Regions from separate parts of the Edwardsiella piscicida genome, predicted to be linked through region 1. Evidence: predicted binding sites of a transcription regulator. Region 1 holds the regulator's gene; each other region holds the start of a gene.
What was found. The regulator LexA, encoded in region 1, represses DNA repair genes until DNA is damaged. The targets are predictions, from matches to a motif close to TNCTGTATGTACATACAGNA.
Positions count from the first base shown of each region.

Region 2: the regulator LexA is predicted to act here: its motif matches at 2,117-2,136, upstream of dinB (DNA polymerase IV).
Region 3: the regulator LexA is predicted to act here: its motif matches at 2,274-2,293, upstream of sulA (SOS-induced cell division inhibitor SulA).

Region 1 is NZ_CP090968.1:256,989-260,767, reverse strand. It holds gene dinF (MATE family efflux transporter DinF) at 1-651, opposite strand, end outside; gene lexA (transcriptional repressor LexA) at 807-1,415, opposite strand; gene dpiA (two-component response regulator DpiA) at 1,536-2,222, opposite strand; gene dpiB (sensor histidine kinase DpiB) at 2,215-3,779, opposite strand, start outside.
Region 2 is NZ_CP090968.1:870,312-874,090, reverse strand. It holds gene pepT (peptidase T) at 1-936, opposite strand, end outside; gene dinB (DNA polymerase IV) at 1,036-2,094, opposite strand; gene L1P05_RS03890 (pyridoxal phosphate-dependent decarboxylase family protein) at 2,818-3,779, shown strand, end outside.
Region 3 is NZ_CP090968.1:1,380,465-1,384,243, reverse strand. It holds gene yccS (YccS family putative transporter) at 1-1,442, shown strand, start outside; gene L1P05_RS06225 (TfoX/Sxy family protein) at 1,469-2,092, opposite strand; gene sulA (SOS-induced cell division inhibitor SulA) at 2,308-2,820, shown strand; gene ompA (porin OmpA) at 3,181-3,779, shown strand, end outside.

The DNA of each region.
Region 1 (3,779 bases):
CCCGCGCAGGCGCATCACATGCAGCAGCAGCGCGACCCCCATCAGCAGCGTGACATAGTCGGCAATCACCGTCGCCCAGGCGGCACCGGCCACCTTCCAGCCCAGTCCCACCACCAGCCACAGATCCAGCGCGATATTCACCGCGTTGCCGACGATCAGCAGCAGCACCGGCGCCCGGGCGTACTGCACCCCCAGCAGCCAGCCCAGAATCACCAGGTTGGCCAGGGTCGCCGGCGCGCTCAGCCAGCGAATCTGCATAAACAGCTGCGCCTGCGTCTGTATCGCGGCCTCGGCGCCGACGATCTGCAGCATCAGCGCGCTCAGCGGCTGACGCAGCAGGATGATGCCCACCCCGGCCAGCAGGGCCATGATCAGCGGCTGCACCAACGCCCGCGCCAGCGCCGGGCGATCGGCGGCGCCAAACGCCTGGGCACACAGCCCGGTGGTGCTCATGCGCAAAAATAGCAGCAGCATAAACAAAAAGGTGGTGGCCATGCTGCCCACCGCCACGCCGCCCAGATAAACCGGCGAGTCCAAATGGCCGATCACCGCCGTGTCGACGATACCCAGCAGGGGAACGGAGACATTCGACAGAATCATCGGCAGCGCCAGGCGCCACAGCGCCTTGTCTTCCTGGAAAAAGCCTCGCATCACATCGCTCTCATCGTTGGGCCGGATCGCGCCGGCGCGGCGCGCTGACGCCGCAAAAAAAAAGACCCCGCGAGCCGAAGGATCGCGGGGTGGGGGCCGGGGTAACGCGCTGGCCTGGAGGCGCAGAGGCGCTACGCTCCGGGGCGGGGTACAGCCTAGATCCAGTCGCCGTTGCGGATCACGCCGACGGCCAGCCCCTCAATGGTGAAGTTCTGCTCGCGCAGATCGACGACGATAGGCTGGAAGTCGCTATTTTCCGGCAGCAGCTGCACCATATTCCCTTGTTTTTTAAGGCGCTTAACGGTCACCTCATCCTCAATGCGCGCGACGACCACCTGACCGTTGCGGACATCCTGGGTCTTGTGCACCGCCAGCAGGTCGCCGTCCAGGATACCGATATCGCGCATCGACATGCCGTTGACCCGCAGCAGGAAGTCGGCGCTGGGCTTAAACAGCGACGGGTCGACCTGGTAAAATCCTTCGATATGCTGCTGCGCCAACAGCGGCTCGCCGGCGGCCACCTGGCCAATCAGCGGCAGCCCCGTCTCATCTTCCATCAGCAGGCGGATACCGCGCGACGCGCCGGAGACAATCTCGATCACCCCTTTGCGCTGCAGCGCCTTCAGGTGCTCCTCGGCGGCGTTGGGTGAACGGAAACCGAGGCGCTGGGCAATCTCGGCACGCGTCGGCGGCATGCCGGTTTGTTCGATATGATCGCGAATCAGATCGTAGACCTGCTGCTGCCTGGCCGTAAGTGCTTTCATTCCGCCCCCTGTTCGTTTATACAGTTTTGCTGTGAGTATATACAGGTAGCGGATAATTTAAAACCGCGAAATACACAAAACGCCGGCCCCGGCGTGCTTTCCGCCGCCGCCAGACGGCGCTCAGCTTTTCCCCTGCGCTCGGTAAATACGCTGCGGACGGCCCACCTTGCCATAGACGATTTCCGCCACAATCTGCTGACGCGCCGCACAGAACTCCAGGTAGCGCCGCGCCGTCGTACGGCTCAGCATCAGGCTCTGCGCCACGCTTTCGGCGGTATGGCGTACCGTATCGTCCACAAACAACCCCTGCACCTTCTCCAGCGTCAGGGCATCGATGCCGACCGGCAGATCCTCTTTGCTGTCGCCGCGCGCATAGGCGTTATACATGCTGTCTATCTGACGCTGGCTAGCATTCTGATGCCCGCTGAGCATGCTGTTGCGCTGCTGATAGCGCTCCAGCGTCTGCCCCAGGCGCTCGTAGGCGATGGGTTTGATCAGGTAGTCGAAGGCGCCGCTGCGTACCGCCTCGGAGACGGTGTCCATGTCGCTGGCGGCGGTGGTCAGCACCACCCCGCCCGGATAGCGCTGCTGGGTCAGCTCATGCAGCAGATGCACCCCGACGCCATCCGGTAAATAGTTATCCAACAGCACCAAATCCGGGTGAAAACTTTTAATCATCGCCCGGGCCTGAGCCAGATTGCCGGCCAGCCACAGCTGGCCGCAGCAGGGATGATTGCGGATAAACTCCGCGTGCATCTCAGCCAGCGGCGTTTCATCCTCGACGATTAATATATTGATTTTATTCATGTTCACTCTTCACCTTCGGGATAAAAACAGAAAATAGAGTGCCATAGGGCTGGTTGTCCTCCAGCGTAATGGTGCCTCCGCAACGCCCGACATAGCGGGCAATAAGGTACAGGCCAATGCCGTGCTCCCCCGGCTCTTCCGCCTTGGTGCTCACGCCCTGCTCAAAAATTTTGTCTTTCAGGGTATCCGGGACGCCGCAGCCCTGATCGGCCACTTCAATGATGACCTCGCTGCCCTCATCCGACAGATAGACCTCCACGCAGCCGCCCCCCTGTGGGTTCTTCAAACTGGCATCGAAGGCATTATCCAATAGATTGCCCAATACCGCCGCAAACTCCGTGCTGTCCAGCCCCGCCGGCAGCGCATGCAGCTGGCTGCCGTCGACGATGGTCAGCGTCAGCCCCAGCTCGCGCGCCCGATGCACTTTACCAAACAGCAGCCCGGCGACCACCTTGTCGCTGAACGCATCGCGCAGACGGTCGATCAGCTGCTGCTGCGCCTGCGATGCACCGCGCACCATCTCCAGCGCCCGATCGTACTCCTTCATCTGCAGCAGCCCGCTTAGCGTCGACATCCAGTTGAGGTGCTCATGGCGCACGGTGCGCAGGCTGTCGACATACTGACGGATCTGGGTCAGCTGGGCGTTAAGCGTATTGATATCATCCTTGCTACGGAAGCTGATAATCGCGCCGAGCAGCGTATCGCCGTCGTCGGAGCGGATGGTCGCCCGGTTGGCTATCACGCTCAGCCCGTTAAAGGTGAGAATGGCATCGCGCCGATCTTCATTGATGCGATCGGTGAAAAAGCCCGACGGCGAAACCACCTGGCTTATCGGCTGCCCCAGCCACTGGCGACCCGGCGCGCTTAGCCCCAGCATTTTGCGAGCATTGCGATTTATTGCCGTGATCTGTCCGTCAGGATCGACCGCAATCAGGCCCTCAAAGACCGCGCCGAACAGGGCCTCCATCTGACGCACCACCCGGGCTATCTGGCGCGGCTCCATCCCCATCATCTGTCGTCGGATATGCGCGGCAAATAGCCAGGAGAGCAGCATCAGCAGCAGCAGCACGCACACGAAGACCCCGGCCATGGGCAGCAGAAAGTCCAGGCGCCAGCTATCGATCTTGCTGACCAGATAGCCCAGGGAAACGACCCCGATCACCTGCCCCTGATGATCGAAAATGGGCGTTTTCGCGCGCAGCGCCTGGCCCAGAGAGCCTTTGCCTGAGATAAAGTAGCTCTCGCCCTTTTCAATGGCGCCCGGCTTATTGAACTGCATCTTGTGGCCGATTTTAGCCGGATTGGGGTGATACAGACGAATAGCGTTCCGATCGCCGATGACCACATAGTCAAAGTCAGTCCCGGTTCCCAGACGATCGGCAATCAACGCTAGACGGTGGGTATCGCGATCCTTCACCCCATCCACGATGCTGTCCATCGATGCGATGATCTTGGCCTGGTTCATCGCCATATCACGCACCTGCCTCATCATGTAGTCTTCAAAGCTGGCTGACAGGTACTTCCCCAGCGCGGCAAACAGGCAGCAGGAAACCAGCA
Region 2 (3,779 bases), 610 kb from region 1:
GCTCCCCTCGCCCCACAGCGCCTCGCAGCTCTGCGCCAGCTGGCGGATAAATGCCATGCGCTGGCGATAGCCTGCTTCGGTAAAATCGCGGATATCCAGCTTGAGCACGGTACGCGCGCTGTTGCCCGACAGCTGCTTCACCCAGTAGTAACCCTCGCGCCCTTCGGTGTACTCCGGCGCCTCGCCCGGCGGCAGCATGGCGATGAACTTGTGGGCCATCAGCAGCGAGTTCTTCAGCTTGCCCTTGGCCGACATCGGGTGCGCCGAGGCGCCGGTAAAGATCACTTCGACATCGCCGGCGTTCCAGTTTTCACACACCAGCTCACCGATGCCGCAGCAGTCCAGGGTATAGGCGAAGTCGGCGCCGAAGGACTCGGTATCAAATGCCTTGGCGCCGCGCAGCCCCTGCTCTTCGTCCGGGACAAAGCCCACCTTGACCGGGCCGTGGGCAATCTGCGGGTTGGCCTGCAGGTGCTGCAGGGCGTTCATGATGGCGGCGATGGCTGCTTTGTCGTCCGCCCCCAGCAGGCTGGTGCCGTCGGTCACGATCAGATCATCGCCAACGTAGTCGGCCAGCTCGGGAAACGCGCTCTGGCGCAGAAAGATCTGCCGCTCGGCGTTCAGGCACAGATCGCCGCCGTGGTAAGGCAGCACCTGGGCGTGGGTATCGGCGCTCTGCTCGGCGCTGGTGTCCAGATGGGCAAAAAAGGCAACCGTCGGCAGCGGGCGATCGCAGTTAGCCGGTAGCGTCGCGGTGACGATGGCATTCTCCCTGACCTGCACCTCCTGCAGGCCGAGCGCGCGCAGCTCCTCTCCCAGCCGCTGCGCCAGCACCCGCTGGCCCGGCGACGACGGCATGATGCCCTGGGCCCCTTTTTCACGATCGGTGGTGGTATTAATTTGGGTGTAACTAATAAAACGGTCAATAATATCCATTACTTAGATTCCTTTAGGGTCAACCGCCGGAATTATAAAAGCAAAGGTGTCATAAAAGTTTGAAGCGCCCGCAAGAACGGTGATAAAGCCACGTCCGGCTCAAAGAATATCCAGCGACAGCTGCTTCTGCTGCCCGGGGTCGGGCAGCATCACATGCAGCCCCACCAAGCGCACGCCGCGTCCGGCGCGACGCAAATCCCACGCCTGCCGCGCCACCGCCAGCAGGTCGTCCCGATCCAGATAGGGGTAAACGTGCTCCTGCGTAGTCAGCTGAAAGTCGGCAAACTTGAGCTTTACCCCCTGGCGGGCAATGCGCAGATCCGGCTGAACCCGGGCCAGACGCCGCTCCAGCTCGGGATACAGCTGTTCGATCAGCTGACGACATGCCGCCCAATCGTCGATGTCCTGCGCCAGCGTCTTCTCCACGCCAACCGATTTGCGCTGCCGAGTGGGATTGATCTCACGCTCATCGCGCCCCAGGCTGCGCTCCCACAGCACGCGGCCAAACTTGCCGAAGCGGCGCAGCAGCGTGGCCAGATCGTAGGCGCGCACGTCGGCGCAGGTATGCAGCCCCAGCTCGGCCAAGCGCGCGGCGGTCACCTTTCCCACGCCGGGGATCTTCGCCAGCGGCAGAGCCAGAACAAAGGCATCGACCTGCTCCGGCGGGATCACATATTGGCCGTTGGGTTTGTTGATGTCAGAGGCGATTTTCGCCAGAAACTTCAGCGGAGCGACGCCGGCCGAGGCCGTTAGCCGCAGCTCGGCGGCGATATCGGCGCGGATCTGCCGGGCTATCAGCGTGGCCGAACCGTGGTGCAGCGGGCAGTCGCTGACGTCCAGATAGGCCTCATCCAGCGACAGCGGCTCGACCAGCGGGGTGTAACGGTGAAAGATGCGTTGGATCTCGGCAGAAACGCCCTTATACACCGCCATCCGCCCCGGACGCAGCGTCAGATGGGGACACAGCTTCAGGGCCTGCGCCGTCGGCATGGCGCTGCGGACACCGTAGCGCCGCGCCGCATAGTTGGCAGTGCTGATCACCCCGCGCCGCTCGCCGCTGCCGCCGATGGCCAGCGGCACCTCGCGCAGCCCCGGAAAATCCCGCATCTCGACCGCCGCAAAAAAACAGTCCATATCGATGTGAATGATCTTACGCATCAGCCTGCCCACGCCTCCATTATACTGTATGAGTATACAGCACAATTAGGGCGATTCAACCGCCGCGCTATCGCGACGGCGACGTCGGACAGAGTCCGCCGGGAAAACCGTTCCCGTCCGTTCGTAAATAATGACGCCGTTAAACTCTACGCACGTTTTAATTACAGCGGGGTGATATTCAGCGCGCGTAAAATACCCTCTGCGCAATTATCATTCATAATAATCAAAAACAACCATTGCATAATGTTTCATATGTCACCCACTCTGTTTCATTCGAAATTAGCAATCAAAAGCATTTAAATATTCAGGCACAGGATTTGCATGGTCATGATATTGCGCCACAATTGGGATGACCATCACGCAATAGTACACTTACGGCATAGCTCCATTTGTATTATGAAAGGATTAGCTCGCTTTACGTCGCAATCGGCTTTTTGTCGTGTTTACACTCTTTATTTCATGATGACTGCATATGCGGTGCTAGAATTAAAAACGTTAGCTGAGCAAGCACGACTTATTTTAACCGGCGCGTTCAGCACATTACTACATGCTGTTTTAATACAGCCGATATTTTTGTTTCCAGAAAACAGAGTTAATACATGCAATATAGAGTTTACTGACATTTCCATAGTCGTTTTCCTTTTCGCTGTGATGCCATGCCACAGGAAAATGGGTCTGCGGCTTATCACTGACGTGATAGAGACCATATCAAGGACATTAAAAATGAAAACGTGTAACTGTAATAATGACAAACAGTGGACAAAATACCGCGAAGAGATGCGTTCTGCATTTCCGTCTGCATTCAGTGACGATCATGATCCTTTAACCAAATCGATAGCCAAAGCCATTGAACAGCTGAATAAGCTACGTCCTGCCGACGGCGGCCCCGCCTATTTGGGACAGAATCCGGCTTTGACTATCGATTTCGATAAAGTCAAAGACATTGAAATGGCCGATAAAATGAGCAGCAGCGACCAGGTCATTGCTGAGACCAGTGCTCTGTTTGAAGGGCTGCCTAACTGGGGCCACCCGCTGACCATGTGTAACGTGATCCCGCAGGCGAATACCGCCTCGATTATCGCGGCCGTGATGTCAGAAATTTTCTCTCCGAACATTTTGGAAGGTGAATACTCCTGGAACGTTCACCGCGCCGAGTTGGAAAGCGCCGGGATGCTGGCCAACATGGTCGGCTGGGACGCCAAACACGCCGGCTGCCTGTACACCTACGGCGGCTCAGGCTGCTGGACTTACCATGTTAAGTATGCGCTGACCCGCGTATTGCCGAACTCCCGCCACAGCGGCGTTCGTACCGATGCCAAGGTGCTGTGCTCTCAGCAGGCGCACTACACGATGCTGAACAGCACCGACTGGATGGGCCTAGGGATGGACAACATCATCCGCATCAAGACCGATCCTGACACCAACGCGATGGATCTGAACGACCTGGAGGCGGTGCTGAAATCGCTGCAGGCCAAGAAAATCCCGGTAGCCTCCGTGGTATGTACCATGGGGACCACCGACGCCAACGCCTTTGACCCGGTGGGCGGAGTACGTAAGCTGCTGGATCAATATCCTAACGCCGCCCCCTACGGCAAGGCCCTGCTGTACTGCGACGCCGTTACCAGCTGGTCATGGCTGGCCTTTAAGAAATATGATTTTGCCAAGAACCCGCTGCAGTTCACCGA
Region 3 (3,779 bases), 1.1 Mb from region 1:
GCGGTCAGCGCAGCACCCGCCGGATGATGCACTACTACTTTGTGGCGCAGGATATCCATGAGCGCGCCAGCTCCTCGCACTTTCAGTACCGGCAACTGAGCGATATGTTCCGCTACAGTGATGTGCTGTTCCGCTTTCAGCGCCTGTTGATGCTACAGGCCCGCGCCTGCGCACAGCTCTCTCAGAGCCTGATCCTGATGCAGCACTATCAGCACGATCCCCGCTTCGAACGGGCCTTTTGCCACCTGGAATCCACGCTGGAGCGCATCGCCACCCGCCATGGTCGCCAGCATACGTTGGTCAAGTCGCTGTTCAACCTGCTGATTAACCTGCGCGCTATCGATGCTCAGTTGGCCAATATCGAGTCGGAGCAGACCCTGGAGGAGACCCGCGAGGAGGAGAGCACCCTCGCCGAGGATCGCATTACCGGCTGGCATGACATGCTGCAGCGTATCCGCTGCCAGCTGACGCCCCAGTCCGCGCTGTTCCGTCACGCGGTGCGCATGGCGCTGGTGCTGGTGGTTGGCTACGCCTTTATTCAGTTCACCGGCATGCAGCACGGCTACTGGATCATGCTCACCAGCCTCTTTGTCTGCCAGCCAAACTACCATGCCACCAAACGTCGCCTGTGGCTGCGGATCGTCGGCACGCTGGCCGGCATCCTGATCGGTCTGCCGGTGCTCTATTTTGTCCCCTCGCTGGAGGGACAGCTGCTGCTGATCGTGATCAGCGGCGTGCTGTTTTTCGCCTTTCGCAACGTGCAGTACGCCCATGCCACCATGTTCATCACGCTCTTGGTTCTGCTGTGCTTCAACCTGCTGGGCGAAGGGTTTGAGGTTGCGGGGCCGCGCGTGTTCGATACCCTGCTGGGCTGCGCCATCGCCTGGGCTGCCGTGACATTCATCTGGCCTGACTGGCACTTCCGCCAGATCCCGGCGGTGATCGCTCGCACTCTGAACGCAGACTGCCGCTACCTGGATGCCATTTTAGTGCAGTACCACCAGGGGAAATCCAATGCGCTGGCGTACCGTATCGCCCGCCGCGATGCACACAACTGCGACGCAGAGCTGGCCTCCGTCGTCTCCAATATGTCGCTGGAGCCGCGCCATTCGGCGCAGTCCCAAGAGGCGGCCTTTCGCCTGCTCTGCCTCAATCACACCCTGTTAAGCTACATCTCCGCGCTGGGTGCCCACCGCCAGCGCCTGGACGACCCCGTCACCCTGGCGCTGCTCAATGATGCCGTCTGCTATATGGACGATGCGCTTAACTATCAGGATGACGAGGTCATTCGTCGCACCCAGCGGGCTATCGAGCAGCTGCAGCAGCGCCTGCTGACGGTCAATCTCCCCAGCGACAGCGCCGGACAGCTGGTGCTGCAGCAGATCAGCCTGATGCTGGAGCTGCTGCCCGAGCTGACCCGCCTCAAGGCCTCTTTGGCATAGCCGCTGAGCGCGCGCCGCCGCGGCGACTACTTTTTGTAGCGCCAGCGGTGCGCGTTCCCCTGCAGCCACTGGCGCAGCGCCTCGCTCACCGGGCGCGGCAGCACCGCACTATGACATCCCTGCACCGCCGCCTCCAGATCGAATAGCACCCGATCCCCCACCTGATGATTCGCCTCCTTTAGCTGGCTGAAGGCCTGGGTCGCCCCGACGCGCTCCAAATCGGCCAGCGACCGAATGCCGATCCGATACAGCCGCCGCTCCATATTGATCGAGATATTCGGGCGAGTGTGCAGCCGCCGCATCGCCGCCAGGCGGATATCGTTGTCGCTGCGCGCCTGCTGCAGCGAACGCCGCAGCAGGGTAGCCAGGCGCTGGGGCTGTTGCCATATGGCCGCCTCGACCCGATAGTAGCCCAACCGCACCGGAAAACCGCGCTTCGTGTAGATAAACGGCTGCATTCCGCAGTCTTCACAGTGGCGCCCCTGTGCATCGCGGGCTCGGAGATAGAGCTCCCCCTCCGCGATCAGGGCAAACATCACCCCGTCACACCATACGCCCTGGCCGCCGAACTGAGAGCGCAGCAAGACCCGCCCCAGCGCCGCAAACAGGGACTCCGCCACCCGGCATTTTTCACCCTGTAGTCCATTCATGTATGTCTCCTTAATAATCATTGTAATCAATGAGCTGTCACCAGATCGCTGCGGACAACCATTAGCAACATAACCAATTCAACCGCAACACCCAATACGCAACAGAGCGACGCCATGCCTTACATCCGATAAATGCGAAGTGTATTCAAAAAAACAGGTTGATCTTCGGACAGGGTAGAATTACTGTATAAGCATACAGTATACGGAACGAGAACATGACTATGCGTACATCCCCGTTGCATCCTGCTACAGACAGCGTCGTATTCAGCCGCCCCGCTTGCCAGAGCGCGCCCACGGTGCCGCAAAGCGGTTTTGTCAGCGAGCTGGGATATGGCGCCCAACAGCCGCTGCTGTCGCTGCTGTTGCCTCCGTTACTGCGCCAGCTGGGGGAGCAGTCCCGCTGGCAGCTGTGGATCACCGCCCAGCACAAACCCAGCAAGCGCTGGCTGTCCGCCTGCGGCGTTCCGGTTCATAAAGTGATGCAGCTGAGACGCGCAGAGGCGGGAGAAGCGATCTATGCGATGGAGCAGGCGCTGCGCAGCGGAAACTACAGCGTTGTACTCGGATGGCTGCCGCCGCTGACGGCCGCCGAACGGCTGCGACTCAACCGCGCGGCGCAGGCCGGTCGCAGCATCGGACTGCTGATGCAGCCGCAGGAGGGTAAATTGGCCGCGGCGGCACCGCCTCAGGCCCATGCCGCAAATCGCGGATCAGCGCGTTACCATTAAATCACTTTAGGATAAATCCAACGCGGATGCGTTCATAATATGAAAATAGGTTATTCATAATGGGGAAATCCCCACCGGTTAAGCGGTTAGACTGGCTGAAAACCATTTCAGTTGCGCGCAAAAAAACACCACCTGTTTACCAAAACGTAGACGACACTCTTTTTTTTGGTGAGCATAATCACATCGTACTTGTAAGTTTCTAATCTCGTTGTAGACTTGTTATCGCAGCGGCTGTCCGAGATATCTATAATTGTTACCTGGCTAACAGCGTAATAAACCGAGCGACAGCCGTATAAAAGGTATTAAACCAAGAGCTATAGTTATAGCTCATTGCCTATTTGGATGATAACGAGGCGCAAAATGAAAAAAACAGCGATCGCATTAGCAGTGGCACTGGCAGGTTTCGCTACCGTAGCTCAGGCAGCTCCGAAAGACGACACCTGGTACGTCGGTGGTAAACTGGGCTGGTCCCACTTTATCAGCAACAGCTTTGAAGACATGGGTACAACCAAGTCCCATCCGAATCAGCTGGGCGCCGGTGCTTTCTTCGGTTACCAAGCCAACCCGTACCTGGGCTTCGAAATGGGCTACGACTGGCTGGGCCGCATGGGCTACACCGGTGACGTGAATGCCAAATTCAAGTCACAGGGCGTACAGCTGGCTGCCAAACTGAGCTACCCGCTGATGGACGATCTGGACGTATACACCCGCCTGGGCGGCATGGTATGGCGTTCTGATATCCACGGCGCAGCAGACGGCGGCGACTATACTTCAAGCCACGACACCGGCGTATCTCCGCTGGCCGCTATCGGCGTTGAGTACGCACTGAACAAAGACTGGGCTACCCGTCTGGACTATCAGTATGTCAACAAGGTTGGCACCCGCAGCGAAACCGGCGCACGTCCGGACAACACCATGCTGAGCCTGGGCGTTGTATACCGCTTCGGTCAGGATGAAGT